One region of the Arthrobacter sp. Y3223065 genome, then DNA from elsewhere that is predicted to be linked to it. Evidence: predicted binding sites of a transcription regulator. Region 1 holds the regulator's gene; the other holds the start of a gene.
What was found. The regulator LexA, encoded in region 1, represses DNA repair genes until DNA is damaged. The targets are predictions, from matches to a motif close to TCGAACANNTGTTCGA.

Region 1 (7,821 bases):
CGGTGGCCATTGCCGGCTACACGAATGCCGGGAAATCGTCGCTGCTCAACCGCCTGACCGATGCGGGTGTGCTGGTGGAGAATGCCCTCTTCGCCACCTTGGACCCGACCGTCCGCCGGGCGGAAACCCCGGATGGTATCGGTTACACGCTCGCCGACACCGTTGGCTTCGTCCGGTCGTTGCCGACGCAACTGGTGGAAGCCTTCCGCTCCACACTGGAGGAAGTCGCCGACGCCGATGTCATCCTGCACGTCGTCGATGTCTCGCATCCCGACCCGGAGGGCCAGATCGCCGCCGTGCGCGAGGTGCTGACCGAGATTGAAGCGCGGCACATTCCGGAAATCGTGGTGCTGAACAAGGCCGACGCCGCGGATCCCTTCGTGGTCGAGCGCCTGCGCCAGCGCGAACCGCGGCACGTCGTGGTCTCGGCGCGCACCGGGCAGGGCATCGACGAGCTGCTTCGGCTGGTCAGCGAGACGATACCGCGGCCCAGCGTGAAGCTGCAGCTGCTGGTGCCCTACGACCGGGGCGAAGTGATCAGCCGCTTACACAACGAAGACGCCGAAATCCTCTCCATGGAGCATGGAGAGGACGGTACGCGCCTCGACGTGATGGTGCGCGAGGGCCTGGCATCGGAGCTGGAACAGTTCATCCGGAATGACTGATCTCCAGGTTCCCGCCGGCGAGGCGTTGCGGCTGCTTGATGTCGCGGTGCAGGGGATGGGCGGCCAGCACCGTGCCGGCCAGCATGAGATGGCCGCGAAAGTGGCCGAGGCTTTTGACCGCCGGCAGCACCTGCTGGTGCAGGCGGGCACAGGCACCGGCAAGTCGCTGGCCTATCTCGTGCCGCTCATGGTCCAGGCGCTGCAGGGGGAAAAGCCCGCCATCGTCTCGACCGCGACGCTGGCGTTGCAATCGCAGATCGTCAAGCGTGATCTGCCGCGGCTCTTGGAGGCCGTCGCCGACGAGCTTCCCAGGCCGCTGGACGTCGCTTTACTCAAAGGCAGGAACAATTACCTCTGCCTGCACAAGCTGGCGGGCGGCTTTCCGGACGAAGATGCACCGGCGGCACTGTTCAGCCTGGGCGAGGACGCCGTTCCGCATCCTGCTCCGGCCGGCTCGGCGGCGGCTTCCGGCGCATCGGGCGCACTGGGCAAGGAGGTCGTGCGCCTGCGCGAGTGGGCACAGGGGACCGAAACCGGCGATCGGGACGAACTGGTGCCCGGTGTCAGCGACCGGGCGTGGCGCCAGGTCTCCGTCGGGTCGATGGAATGCCTGGGCGCCCAAAAATGTCCCCTGGCGGCCGAGTGCTTCAGCGAACTGGCACGGGGCCACGCGGCAGAGGCAGACATCGTGATCACAAATCACGCCATGCTGGCCATCAACGCCTTCGAAGGCGTGGCCGTGCTCCCGGACTACGATGTGGTGGTCATCGACGAGGCCCATGAGCTGCAGGACCGCGTCACCAGCGCCGTCGCGGGGCAACTCTCCGCTGCCATGGTCCGCACCGCCGCCTCCACGGCGCGCAAGCACACGGGGATCAGCGTGGAACCGCTGAACTCCGCGGCCGACGCCCTGGAGGACGTCCTGCAGTCGGTGCCGACCGGGCTGTTGGCGGCCGGCCTCCGCGAGGAGCATGAATTGGTGCTCACGCAACTGCGGGAAGCCGCCCGTACAGCGCTTTCCGATTCCAAGCCGGAGGGTGCGGGGGCAGCGGACGGCGGCCGGCAGATGGCGCGGTCACGGCTCTCTGCCGTGCTGGAGCTGGCTGAACGGCTGCTGTCCGCGCCCGACTCCCGGGAGGTCATCTGGGCGACCCGTCCCAGTACTTATGGCGAGACCGGCGACTACGCCGCCAATGACGACCAGCCGGCAACGCTGAACATAGCGCCGCTCTCCGTGGCGTCCCGGCTGCGCGAAGGCCTGTTCGACGAACACACGGTGGTGCTCACCTCGGCAACATTGTCCGTCGGGGGAACCTTCGACGCAGTAGCCGGGTCACTCGGACTGCTGGGAGCAGGCGCGCCGGCCTATTCCAGCGTTGATGTGGGCAGCCCCTTCGATTACCCCCGGCAGGGCGTGCTGTACGTGGCGTCACATCTGCCCAAGCCAGGCCGGGGCACCAGCCCCGAGCAGCTTGCTGAACTGGAGGAGCTCCTGCTGGCCTCGCGCGGCGGCGCCCTGGGCTTGTTTTCTTCGCGGCGTGCGGCAGAAGAAGCTGCAGCGGAGATGCGCGAGCGCACCGACCTGACCATCCTGTGCCAAGGAGAATCATCGATGTCGGCACTGGTCCGCCAATTCGCCGAGGAACCGGACGCATGCCTGTTTGGCACCATGACGCTCTGGCAGGGCGTCGACGTTCCCGGTGCAGCGTGCCGGCTCGTGGTCATCGACCGGATTCCGTTCCCCCGGCCGGACGACCCGCTCACGACCGCCCGAACCCGGTCCGTGGCGCAGGCCGGGGGAAACGGTTTCATGACCGTTTCGGCGACCCATGCGGCTGTGCGGCTGGCGCAGGGGGCAGGCAGGCTGATCCGCGCCTCCAATGACCGGGGAGTTGTGGCCGTGCTGGACTCACGGCTGGCGACAGCACGCTACGGGGGCTTCCTGCGCAGCGCCCTGCCGCCCTTCTGGAGCACCAAGGACGGCGCCATGGCACGTCAGATCCTGGAGAGGCTGGCTGCTGCCGCTGCCTGAACGGGCCGTGGCAGCAGCCACGCGGGAGCGGTCGTCCGCCCGCAAACCGGGCACGGGCGAAGTCTCCCGCTGACCGGCAGAGGGGGAACTGAGTAGCTTGCGGCGGGTCAGAGGGCCCGCATCACCGAGACAACCTTGCCCATGATGGTTGCGTGGTCTCCCAGAATCGGTTCGTACTGGGTGTTCTGCGGCAGCAGCCAGGTGTGTCCGTCGCGCTGCCGGAAGGTCTTGACCGTGGCTTCGTCGTCGAGCAGCGCCGCCACGATGTCGCCGTTCTCGGCCGTGTGCTGCTGGCGCACCACTACCCAGTCGCCGTCACAGATAGCCGCATCGATCATTGAATCGCCCGAAACCCTGAGCATGAACAACTCGCCGTGGCCCACGAGCTGACGAGGCAGGGGCATGACGTCCTCGACCGCCTGATCCGCCAGGATCGGCCCGCCTGCCGCGATCCGTCCCACCAGCGGCACCATCGCCGTGTCGGACGACGTGGTGAGTTCAGATACTGCAACGCCGCTGGAGCTGCGCAGCTGCTGCGGTTCATCGACTCCGACGATTTCCACACCCCCGTGCTCGAGTGTCAGCGGAGTCAGGATTTCCATCGCACGGGGACGCTTAGGGTCGCGCCTGATGTAGCCCATCTTCTCGAGTTGGGCCAGCTGATGCGTGACGCTGGACAGGCTCGCCAAGCCGACGGTGTCACCAATCTCGCGCATCGACGGAGGGTATCCGTTGGACATGACGGATCGCTGGATCGTCTCCAGGATCTTCTTCTGCCGCGGCGTCAGGCTGCGTCCCACTTTGACGGGTCGGCCGCGTCGCCTGGCTCCGGCTTTGGTGGTGCTCTCTTCGGACATATCCGGCCCCGGTCTCCCGTAGTGGTCCACGCGCCGGTGCTGCGGTAGCGGAACCGCGCATGGATTGTTGTCTCGGCTGTTTTGTCGGTGGCGGCTGGTGCACTGCTCTTACCGCCGCTTGACGCTTCCAACGCTAGGCGAGGCGGTGGTGAATTTCAAACATTTGTTCGACTGAGTCTCGACAATGTTCGATCACCAGTGCTAGAACTGTAGGAGAGACGTTCGAAGATATATTCGAACGCGACAGCCAGACGATCGAAACCAGCCGAAATAGATCGAAAATCGGAAAGGTGACACCATGTCCGCCCAGCTCGCACCGCAGGCCGCCGGCGTCCGTACCAGCACCAACCTCCGGCTGACCCGCAGAGGCCGTTTGTTGCTGATTGGCCTGCCGCTGATGCTGGCCGCGGCCGCCGCCCTGACCTTGATCGGTTTCTTCACGGCGCCGGCAATGGCCGCCGCCGGGGGGCTGGGGCCGGGGCCGGCGTCAACTGTCACGGTTGGCAGCGGCCAGACGCTGTGGGACGTGGCGGTACGGTCCGCCCCCGACCGCAACCCTCACGATGTCATTTTCGAGATCGCGCAATTGAACGGCCTCCAGGGAGACATCGTCCATGCCGGCCAGCAGCTGCTGGTCCCGTCCGCGCGCTGAGGCAGCCGTAACATGAGCTGCTTCGGCCCGCCCGATTCCTGCCCCGGGCGGGCCGAAGCTTAAACTGGACCGGTGAGTGAGCAGTTAGAACGCCTGAACCGCCTGCCGTTGCGGGACAATCTTCGGGGCTTGGAGCCCTATGGTGCGCCCCAGTTGGAGGTTCCCGTCCTCCTGAATGTCAACGAAAACACCCACGGACTGCCCGACGCCGTCCGTCAGGCCATCGTCTCGGCCGTTAGCGACGCGGCCGCGGGCCTGAACCGGTATCCGGATCGCGAGTTCACGAAGTTGAGAACGGCACTGGCCCGCTACTTGGGGCACGGCCTCACCGCAGGGAACATCTGGGCTGCCAACGGATCGAATGAAGTCCTGCAGCAAATCCTCCAGGCCTTCGGCGGCCCCGGCCGTACCCTGCTGAGCTTCCCGCCCACCTATTCGATGTACCCGCTGCTGGCCAGCGGGACGGACACGGATTATGTGGCTGTTCCGCGGGGGGCAGACTTCACATTGTCGCCGGACGCTGCCGCCGCTGCCGTGGCCGACTCCGCCGCAAACGTCGTCGTTCTTTGTTCGCCCAACAACCCGACGGGAACCGCCCTGGGCCTCGACGTCGTGGAGGCCGCGTATGAAGCAGGCGAGGCCTCCCAGGCCATCGTGATCGTGGACGAGGCCTACGCCGAGTTCGCCCACGCCGGAACGCCGAGCGCGCTGACTTTGTTGCCGGGGCGGGAGAGACTCATTGTCTCCCGCACTATGAGCAAGGCCTTCGCGCTGGCAGGCGCCAGGGTAGGGTACCTTGCCGCCGCCCCGCAGATTACCGACGCGCTGCGGCTGGTCCGCTTGCCCTACCACCTCTCGGCGGTGACGCAGGCAACGGCCCTGGCCGCCTTGGAGCATGCCGATGCCCTGCTGGCCAATGTTGAGGACATCAAGGCTCAGCGGGACCGCATTGTCGACGGGCTGACCGGACTGGGGCTTAAACCGGCGCCGTCCGACTCAAACTTTGTGTTTTTCGGCGGGCTGGAGGACCCCCGCTCCGTGTGGCAGGGACTCCTGGAAGCCGGTGTGCTGATCCGCGACGTAGGGATCCCCGGCCACTTGCGGGTGACCGCCGGCACTGAGGCCGAGACCACAGCCTTCCTCGACGGCATCAAGGCCCTCGTGGCGAGCCCCGTCTCCTAAACTAGTAAGAGCGAACCGGTTTGCGCCGGTCGACCAATTCGTCAAAGGACTCCCATGACCGTGGAAACCACCACCGGACGTACCGCACGCCTCGAACGCATCACCAGCGAGTCGTCCGTGCTGGTTGAACTGGACCTCGACGGCACCGGCCGCTCCGAGATCAGCACCACCGTGCCGTTCTACGACCACATGCTCACCGCCCTGTCGAAGCACTCGCTGGTCGACCTGACCGTGAAGGCCAGCGGAGACACGCACATCGACGCGCACCACACCGTCGAAGACGTCGCCATCACGATCGGGGAGGCCCTGAAGGAGGCACTGGGCAGCAAGGCCGGAATCCGCCGGTTCGGCGAAGCAACGGTGCCCCTGGACGAAGCGCTGGCCCACGCCGTCGTGGACATCTCCGGCAGGCCCTACCTGGTGCACGCGGGAGAACCGGCAGGCCAGGAGTACCACTTGATCGGCGGGCACTTCACCGGGTCGCTGACCCGCCACGTCTTCGAATCGATCACACTGCACGCCCAGATCTGCCTGCACATGCGCGTGCTGGGTGGCAGGGACCCCCACCACATCGTCGAGGCCCAGTTCAAGGCCTTCGCCCGGGCGCTTCGCGCCGCCGTCGAAGCCGATCCACGTGTCGAGGGCATTCCCTCGACGAAGGGGGCCTTGTGACCGCTGCGCCCAAGGTCACGGTACTGGACTACGGCTCCGGGAACGTGCGCTCGGCAGTCCGTGCGCTGGAGCATGTGGGAGCCGACGTCACGCTGAGCCATGCCTCCGACGACGTCCTGGAGGCCGACGGGCTGTTGGTTCCCGGGGTCGGCGCCTTCGCCACGGTCATGAAGGGGCTAAAGTCCGTGGACGCGCTTCGCTGGATTGGACGCCGGGTGGCCGGCGGACGGCCCGTGCTGGGCATCTGCGTGGGCCTGCAGGTCATGTTCGAAGAAGGCGTTGAACATGGCGTGCGCACGCAGGGTGTGGGGGAATGGCCGGGAACCGTGGAAGCGTTGCCGGCGGAGGTCGTCCCCCACATGGGGTGGAACACCGTGGACGCCGCGGAGGGCAGCCGGCTGTTTGCCGGAATCGAAGACGAGCGCTTCTACTTTGTGCACTCCTACGGTGTGCAGCACTGGAACTTCGATGTGACCCAACCCGCGATGACACCGCCGCTGGTGACGTGGTCCACGCACGGCGCCCCGTTCATAGCGGCCGTTGAAAACGGTCCGCTGAGTGCTACCCAGTTCCATCCGGAAAAGTCAGGAGACGCCGGCGCCGAGCTGCTGCGCAACTGGCTGAAGGCGCTGAGGTAGCCATGGGCAGCATTCTCCTGATGGCCCTGGCCGGGCTGCTGGCCGGCGGCGCCATCTCGTTCCGGCAGCAGCGGCTGTCCAAGTGGTTGGTTATCGTCTTCTGGATCCTCGCCGGCATGTCGCTGCTGGCTGCCTACCTGCTCACCCTCGGCCCGGCCGAGTAACCACATCCATCCCGCGCAGCTGACGGCGCGCAGAAAGCGGAAGAACCATGACGAACCAAACCTCCATCCTCGAACTCTTGCCCGCAGTCGATGTTGCCGACGGCCAGGCCGTCCGGCTGGTCCAAGGCGAAGCCGGCAGCGAGACCGGCTACGGAGACCCGCTGGAAGCCGCCCTGGCATGGCAAAACGACGGGGCGGAATGGGTGCACCTGGTGGACCTCGACGCGGCGTTCGGCCGGGGCAACAACACGGAAGTGCTCCGCCGGGTCTCCGACGAACTGAAAATCAAGGTGGAGCTGTCCGGCGGCATCCGCGACGACGCTTCATTGGAGCGTGCGCTTGAGTTCGGGGCCGCACGTGTCAATCTGGGAACCGCCGCCCTGGAAAACCCGGAGTGGACGGCCCGCGCCATTGAACGGCACGGGGACGCCATCGCCGTCGGCCTCGATGTCCGTGGCACCACGCTGGCGGCCCGCGGCTGGACGCAGGATGGCGGCGACCTCTGGGAGGTGCTGGCCCGCCTCGAAGACGCCGGCTGCGCCAGGTACGTGGTGACCGATGTGACCAAGGACGGAACACTGCGTGGACCCAACGTGGATTTGCTCCGGCAGATGTGCGAGCGGACCGACAAGCCGGTGGTGGCCTCCGGCGGGATCTCCAGCCTGGATGATCTGCGGACGCTGCGCGCACTGGTTCCGGCCGGAGTTGAGGGAGCGATTGTGGGCAAGGCCCTGTACGCGGGCAAGTTCACGCTGCCCGAAGCGCTCGACGTTGCCGGACGGCGCTGAGAGACCAGCATGGGCAAGAAGGAGCTGCCCGCCCATATTGCCGCTGCGCTGGCGGGAGCCGGCGGCGCGGGGGACTCTGCCGGCCAAAGCTGGGCCGGGCGGGACCTGAGTGGTGAAGGAAATCCGCTCCATCAGTTCGACCACGACGACGGCAGCGCGGATCCCGGCTAC
Region 2 (7,821 bases), on a different contig from region 1:
GCATCGCGGCCCCCTTGGGGCCCCGGGTGGTGAAGTATTCGGCTTTGGCGAAGAAGGCAACTTTGCGCGGCATCATCGCCTGGATGATGACGCTGTCGAAGAAGGACAGGTGGTTCGGCGCCACAATCACCGGCCCGGCGGCGGGAAAGTTCCCAATGCCTTCAATCGTCGGCCGGCAGCTGAGCCGCAACCCGGCGCGGAACGAGGCGCGTGTCGCTTCGAACGTCCTCATGCGGCCGGTCCCCGGCGTCCGGACAGGACACCGTCCGGCTGCTCGGCTACCAGCCGCCCGATAGCGGCCTCAAGTTCTTCGGCGGAGTGCACGACGACGGCGGCGCCCGCGGCTTCCAGTTCCCCGGGGGCGGCGAATCCCCAGCCGACCCCAATGGCGGGGATGCCGAGCTGGAGCGCCGCGGCCGCGTCGTAGAGACGGTCGCCCACCATCAGCACCGGGCCGAACGCGTCGGTGACGCCGTCCAGCGCAGCCTGCAGGATCGGCACCTTGCCCAGTCCTGGTCCCGCTGCCGGTGCGGGATCGTCGCCCTCGGCCCCGTAAATTCCTGCAAAATACTGCTCCAGGCCCTTCAGCCGCAGCAGGTCCCGGGCCAGTCCGGTCGGCTTCTGGGTGGCGACAACGAGGATCGCGCCGGTGGAGAGGAGCCGCTCCAGCAGTCCGGTGATGCCCGGGTACACGCGGCTTGCCGCCATGCCGGACCGGCGGTAGCCGGCTCTGTACAACGCGATGACCTCGCCGAGCCGGTGCTCGGGGACGCCGGCGCGGCGCAGGGACTCGCCCAGCGGCGGCCCCACCAGGGACTCGAGTCCTTTCTGCGGCGGGACCGGCAGTCCGGCCGCCGCGAGGGCGCCGGCTATTCCGGTGGTGATAGCACCTGCGGGGTCAACCAGGGTTCCGTCGAGGTCGAAAAGTACCAGCGCAGGCAATTGAGTCACCCGGGCATTTTCCCACAGATCCGCGGATCCGCCGGAATCCATTCCTGCTGGGGAATATCTTATTCCATCCTGCAGGCTCACTTGTGGCCGAGTGCCTCCGCCAGGAAACGGCCGGTGTGGCTTCCCTCGGCCGCCGCTACCTGCTCCGGTGTACCGCTGGCGATGATCTGGCCGCCACCGGAACCGCCCTCGGGCCCCAGGTCCACAACCCAGTCGGCACTCTTGATCACGTCGAGGTTGTGCTCGATGGTGATCACCGTGTTGCCCTTGTCCACCAGCCCCTGCAGCACCTGCAGCAGCTTGCGGATGTCCTCAAAATGCAGGCCGGTGGTCGGCTCGTCCAGCACGTAGATGCTTCGCCCGTTCGAGCGGCGCTGCAGCTCGCTGGCGAGCTTGACGCGCTGGGCTTCCCCGCCGGACAACGTGGTGGCGGGCTGCCCGAGCCGGACGTAGCCGAGCCCGACGTCCACCAAGGTCCGCAAGTGGCGGGCGATCGGGGTGAACGCGGCGAAGAATTCCGCTGCTTCCTCGATCGGCATGTCCAGGACTTCGGCGATCGTCTTGCCCTTGTAATGGACTTCCAGCGTCTCGCGGTTGTACCGCGCACCGTGGCAGACCTCGCACGGAACGTAGACGTCCGGCAGGAAGTTCATTTCGATCTTCAGCGTGCCGTCACCGGAGCATGCCTCGCACCGCCCGCCCTTGACGTTGAACGAGAACCTGCCGGGCAGGTAGCCGCGGAGCTTCGCCTCGTTGGTCTCGGCGAACAGCTTGCGGATGTTGTCGAAGACACCGGTGTACGTGGCCGGATTGGACCGGGGCGTGCGGCCAATCGGGCTCTGGTCGACGTGGATGACCTTGTCCAGCTGGTCCACGCCTTCCACCCTGGTGTGCCGGCCCGCAACATGCTTGGCTCCGTTGAGCTTGTTGGCCAGCACCTTGTACAGAATGTCGTTGACCAGAGTCGATTTCCCGGAGCCGCTGACGCCGGTGACGGCGGTGAAGATGCCCAGCGGGAACGACGCGTCGATGCCCCGGAGATTGTTTTCGCGGGCGCCGACCACCTTCACTTGGCGCTTCTTGTCCATCTTCCGGCGCTTGGCCGGCAGCTCGATCCGGCGCCGGCCCGACAGGTAGTCACCGGTGATGGAACGCGTGTTGTCCAGCAGTTCCTGCAGCGAGCCGGAGTGGACCACTTCGCCGCCGTGCTCGCCGGCGCCCGGTCCGATGTCCACTATCCAGTCGGCCTCGGCAATGGTGTCCTCGTCGTGCTCCACCACAATCAGGGTGTTGCCGAGGTCGCGCAGCCGCGTGAGGGTCTCGATCAACCGCCGGTTATCCCGCTGGTGCAGGCCGATCGAGGGCTCGTCCAACACGTAGAGCACGCCGACAAGACCGGAGCCGATCTGCGTTGCCAGCCGGATGCGCTGGGCTTCTCCGCCGGACAACGTGCCGGCGGCGCGCTCAAGGTTCAGGTACTCCAGGCCGACGTCCAGGAGAAAGCGCAAGCGCGCCTGGATCTCGATGAGTACCTGGTGGGCGATCTGGGTTTCGCGGGCGGAGAGTTCCAGAGCGGCCAGGAACGAACTTGCCTCGCGCAGCGGCAGGGCAGACACTTCCGCGATGGACTTGCCGTTGATCAGCACGGACAGCGACGCGGGGTTCAGCCGCGCCCCGTTGCACTCCGGGCACGGCACCTCACGCATGTACTCCTTGTAACGGTCCCTCGCCCACTCGGACTCGGTTTCCTCATGCTTTCGGTGGATGTACTGGAACGCGCCTTCGAAACCGGTGCTGTATTTGCGCTCCCGGCCGAAGCGGTTGCGGTACTGCACCACGACCTTGAAGTCCTTGCCGTGCAGTACGGCTTCCCGGACCTTCTTCGGCAGGTTCTTCCACGGCTCGTCCATGGAGAACCCCAGTTCGTGGGAGAGCCCCTCGAGCAGCCGGGTCCAGTACTCCTGGGTGGCTTTGCCCAATGACCACGGGGCGATGGCGCCCTCAGAAAGGCTCCGGTCCGGATCCGGGACCACCAGGTCCACATCGACTTCGAGCTTGCTGCCGATACCGGTGCAGGCCGGACAGGCACCGAACGGATTGTTGAACGAGAACGAGCGCGGTTCGATCTCGTCGATGGCGAGCGGGTGTTCGTTCGGGCAGGCCAAGTGTTCCGAGAAGGCACGAGTACGGCCCGGCTCGTCCTCGGCAATATCCACGAAATCAGCCAGGACGCGGCCCTCCGCCAGCGCCAGGGCGGTCTCCACCGAATCGGTCAGACGCTGATGGATGCCTTCTTTGGCCACAAGCCGGTCCACCACCACCTCGATGGTGTGCTTGTACTGCTTCCCCAGCTTCGGCGGTTCGCTCAGCTGCACCAGCTTGCCGTCCACCTTGGCGCGGGAAAAGCCCTTGGTGCTCAGTTCCTTGAACAGGTCGACGAACTCGCCCTTGCGCCCGCGCACTACCGGAGCCAGGATCTGGAAGCGCGTCCCGTCGGGAAGCTCTTGCAGCTGGTCCACGATTTGCTGCGGGGTCTGCTTCTCCACGGGCTCACCGCACTGGGGGCAGAAGGGGCGGCCGACGCGGGCCCACAGGAGGCGCAGGTAGTCGTAGATCTCGGTGATTGTTCCCACGGTAGAGCGCGGGTTGCGACTGGTGGATTTCTGGTCGATCGACACCGCCGGCGACAAGCCTTCGATGAAGTCCACATCAGGCTTGTCCACCTGCCCCAGGAACATTCGCGCATAGGAGGAAAGCGATTCCACGTACCGGCGCTGGCCCTCGGCGAAGATCGTATCGAAAGCCAAAGACGACTTGCCGGAGCCGGACAGTCCCGTGAAGACGATCATGGCGTCGCGGGGCAGGTCCACGCTGACGTTCTGAAGATTATGCTCGCGGGCGCCTTTGACTACCAGGCGGGACATGTCCGCGGAGCGGGAAACGGGGGTGGCGGACTCGGAATCGGTCGCCGGGACGGACGTTTCGCTTGCTTTTAGCACGGTATCTACTCTAATCGAAAATTCGTTCGAACTTGTATTGCATCGGTCACGGCCGGAGGCCGCTGCGGACAGCGGCTGTCCGCAGGGCGCCGTCTATGAGGCACCGGCCGCCTGCCGCGTCGCCTACTTGATGCCGTGGCGCTCCAACGCGGCCCTGGCGGCGGCGAGTGCTTCCTTGCCGCCGATGCCTTGGCCGTGAACGGCGCGGGCGAACGCTTCGGCGGCATCGCCCAGTTGTTGGCGGGCCTTGCCTGCGCCGGCGCTCACCACGGTACCGGCCCGGCCGTGTGTTTCCACCCGGCCGGCAGTTTCGAGCTCCCGGTAGGCGCGTGCCACGGTATTCGGGACCACGCCCAAATGATCGGCCAGCCGCCTGACGGGCGGCAGCTTCGTGCCCACCGGCAGTTCGCCGGCGTCGGCTGCTTCGATGATCCGCAGCCTGAGCTGCTCGAAGAGCGGCACGGCGCTGTCGCGGTTCATCCGCCAGTCAAACTCGCTCGCTTCCATCGCCTGCGCCCGCTCCCCGTCGTGTCCGCAGCATCCGGCTGCCTGTCCACTGCTACAACCAGAATGACATCCTGAGCCGTCCGGGTCGACTGTCGGTAGGCTGGGAAGCATGTTGCTTCACGAAGATCCTGCAGTCACCGTCCGCGGCATTTCCGTTTCCGAGATGGACAACAATGTCTATCTGCTGACAGCCAAGGCTTCCGGCACCCAGGTGTTGATTGACGCTGCCGACGACTTTCCGGCCATTGAGCAACTGCTGCGCGACGGCGCCGGGGATGCGGACCAGCCGGCCAAGGTCGCCCTGATCGTGACCACGCACAGCCACTGGGACCATGTCCGGGCCTTGCCGGAGGCGGTAGCCGCCACAGGGGCCAAGACAGCGGCCGGCGCGGAGGATATTCCTGAGATCGAGGTGCGGACTGACGTTGCGCTCGAGCATCAGGACGTCGGCCGGTTCGACGGATTCTCGTTGGAAGCCATCAAGCTGCGCGGGCACACGCCGGGTTCCGTGGCGCTGCTTTACCGCGCACCCGATGGTCCCCCGCACCTGTTTACCGGAGATTCGCTGTTTCCGGGTGGGGTGGGCAATACGCAAAAGGATCCGGAGCGGTTTGCGTCGCTCTACAGCGACGTGGTCGAACGGGTGTTCAACTACCTGCCGGACGATACGGTGGTCCATCCGGGCCATGGCGCAGGTACGACGCTCGGGGCTGAACGGCCCCATCTGGACGAGTGGAAATCGCGCGGCTGGTAGGGCGCGTCAACCCCGACAGACGTGGACGTTGGGGGGAATCCCGCCTGCCGGGGCCCTCTAATTCTAGCGCCGCGGGCTGCTTTCGCTCCCCTGTCACGCGAGGAAGGACGGCAGGCTGCGTTCCGCCGCGGAGTACGTTGCCGCGTCCGGGATTTGTCCTGCCATAAAGCGGTCGACGAGCCGCGGATCTACGTACGATTTGCGGGCTATGGCGGGCGTATTGCCCAGCCTCTCCGAGACGGCGTGCATGGCCGCGACGACGGCCTTGCGCCGGCCGGTGAGATTCGGTCTGCCGTTGTAGCGGGCCAGTGCCACGGCGGCCGTTACCGTTCCCTGCCACGTCCGGAAGTCCTTGGCGCTGAACTCCTGCCCGCAGAGTTCGTGGATAAACTCGTTCAACTCCGACGCGGACAGCCCGGACCAGTGTCCGGTGCCGTTGCGGTACCCGATGGCCGGATCGTCGGCCTTCAGGCCCCGCACCGTCGCCAGCTGGACGGTGATATCCGGATCTTTCAGTTCCACGTCCCACTGCAGCCCGCTCTTCCCGGGAAAATGCAGCCGGACGGTGTCCTCGCGCACCCGCACGTGGCGAGCCAACAGCGTAGTAACCCCGTAGGAACCGTTGTCTTCGGCGTAGACTTCGGAGCCGATCCGCAATGACGCGCTGTCAAGCAAGCGGAAGGCAACGGCACAGGCCACCTGCCGGGTTTGTTCTCCGGACCTCAGCAGCCGCGTCACCTTGCGGCGCGCGGTGGTCAGGGTGGATCCGAACGCCAGGGAGCGGTCGAACTTTTCCCGATCCCTCAGTTCCCGCCAACGGGGATGGTAGATGTATTGCCGCCGTCCGGCGTCGTCCGTTCCCGCTGCTTGGATATGCCCATTGGGCGCCGGGCAGATCCACACATCCGACCATGCCGGCGGGACCGCCAACGCCTTGATCCTTCGGAGCTCGTCACCGGCAGGCTTCGACCCGTCCGGGTTGCGGTAGGAGAACCCCGACCCGTGACGCCGGCGGGTGATACCGGGCGCACGGACGTTGCTGCGCCTTAGCCTCAGATGGGCACCTCCATCTTGAACCCGCAGCTGCAGCGAAGGATTTCAACGTCCACCCGCACGGTCGGGAGCGGGCCGGTTTCCGGGGAGCCGACGTCCACGGGATCAACGATCGAGTGGTCGATGCGTTCCACCGGCTGCATCGGCTCCCCGCAGTGCATGTAGCCCTCGGCCCCGAAATCGATTCCGACGCTCTCGGATTCCGTGGCGGGCACCTTGAATGTTTCGTGCCCGTAATAAGCGTCGCAGCGGCTGCACCAGTAGCTGACGTCCCATCGCGGCAGTGCGGGGGCTCCGGCCTGCGGCGGCAGCAGCGTTACGGCATCGAACACCAGGTACTCGTCGGTGCTGCAGGCGGAGCACCACGGATCGGGCAACTCGCTTCCCGGATCCCGGTCCTTGTCCTGGCCGGCATGGGCACTTGAACTGTCATTGGCAATCACGATTGTCTGCCCTTCCAATCTGCATCCCACTATTGATAAGCATACTGTTTGTCACCCATCATACGGGGGTGGGAAGAGCAGCATAAGCGCCGAGGCGCAGACCCGGGAAGGGTGAAGGCCCACCCGCGGTGCGGACCGCCTGAATCCGCCGGCGGGCAAATGCTTGCGGCCCAGAGCCTAGCTGGTGCCGTCGTACAGCGAGTCCGGCGGTTCGCCCCCCGGCTTGCCATACAAACCGCGGACCCGCCGCCTGCTCGCCTGCAGCGCATCCCGGCTGTCCCGCCGGTCGAGCTCGACACGCAGCTCCTCCAGGCGGAACTCGGTCTCGGGATCGGCCGCGCCGAACTGGATACTCTCCCGCTCGAGCTGGCGCATGGCCCTGCCGTACAGCGCCAGCAACTCGGGGTCACCAAGGGGAGCCAGATCCACCGGAAATTCGTCAGCGGGTGACAGATGGCGGTGCCGCATCAGTTCCGCCCCAAACCAACGAAGCACCCTGCGTCCCGACCGGCATCGAACCTGTCCATGCGCAGCCTCCAGATAGCCCGAGAGCCGTTTCGGCTCCAACTGCTGCGAGCTTACAAGTGCTTCCCCACTCCGGCAACGAATCACCAAAATATCGCTCCGGCTCGGTTAATTTTACGCCTGGGTCTTGACAGGCTGCAGCCCGGGATGCGCTCGGCACCCCGGGCCTCCGTCCACCGGCGGGCAGGCGGATTATTCGTCGTAGCGTTCTTCCCGGATCGTTCCGAACGGGACCTCCTCGGTCGCCATGGCTTGCACTTCGTTGGGGAGGAACCGCACCAGCACACCGCGCTCGCCGTCCGCGGCCGATTGCTTCAGCACCGGCAGGATGGCGTCGGCCTGGGTTGGCTCACATCCTGCCAGGTACTTGGCATACGCCTCCGGCAACTGCTCCGACATGATGGCCACCCGGATCAGTACGAGATGAACTCGACCAGTTCACCCACGCGGTCTTCCGGGTAGTTGCGGGCGACATCGGCCTGGCTGACAATTCCGACCAGGTCGTGTCCGTCGATGACCGGCAGCCGGCGCACCTGATGGTCCTGCATGGTTCTGATGGCCTCTTCGATACTGTCATCGGCGCCGATGG

Region 2: a site for LexA is predicted at 3,965-3,980, ahead of uvrA (excinuclease ABC subunit UvrA). Genes of this name have one in related genera too.

Annotation. Positions count from the first base shown of each region.
Region 1 is NZ_JBNHGC010000004.1:27,971-35,791, reverse strand. It holds gene hflX (GTPase HflX) at 1-665, shown strand, start outside; gene AC5RUK_RS11930 (ATP-dependent DNA helicase) at 658-2,697, shown strand; gene lexA (transcriptional repressor LexA) at 2,805-3,554, opposite strand; gene AC5RUK_RS11920 (LysM peptidoglycan-binding domain-containing protein) at 3,853-4,206, shown strand; gene AC5RUK_RS11915 (histidinol-phosphate transaminase) at 4,279-5,388, shown strand; gene hisB (imidazoleglycerol-phosphate dehydratase HisB) at 5,443-6,060, shown strand; gene hisH (imidazole glycerol phosphate synthase subunit HisH) at 6,057-6,698, shown strand; gene AC5RUK_RS11900 (hypothetical protein) at 6,701-6,862, shown strand; gene priA (bifunctional 1-(5-phosphoribosyl)-5-((5-phosphoribosylamino)methylideneamino)imidazole-4-carboxamide isomerase/phosphoribosylanthranilate isomerase PriA) at 6,910-7,650, shown strand; gene AC5RUK_RS11890 (SseB family protein) at 7,660-7,821, shown strand, end outside.
Region 2 is NZ_JBNHGC010000001.1:794,458-802,278, forward strand. It holds gene AC5RUK_RS03645 (lysophospholipid acyltransferase family protein) at 1-232, opposite strand, end outside; gene AC5RUK_RS03650 (HAD hydrolase-like protein) at 229-951, opposite strand; gene uvrA (excinuclease ABC subunit UvrA) at 1,029-3,875, opposite strand; gene AC5RUK_RS03660 (GntR family transcriptional regulator) at 4,074-4,457, opposite strand; gene AC5RUK_RS03665 (MBL fold metallo-hydrolase) at 4,567-5,211, shown strand; gene AC5RUK_RS03670 (DNA topoisomerase IB) at 5,305-6,300, opposite strand; gene AC5RUK_RS03675 (hypothetical protein) at 6,264-6,725, opposite strand; gene AC5RUK_RS03680 (hypothetical protein) at 6,885-7,202, opposite strand; gene AC5RUK_RS03685 (hypothetical protein) at 7,425-7,640, opposite strand; gene AC5RUK_RS03690 (CBS domain-containing protein) at 7,646-7,821, opposite strand, start outside.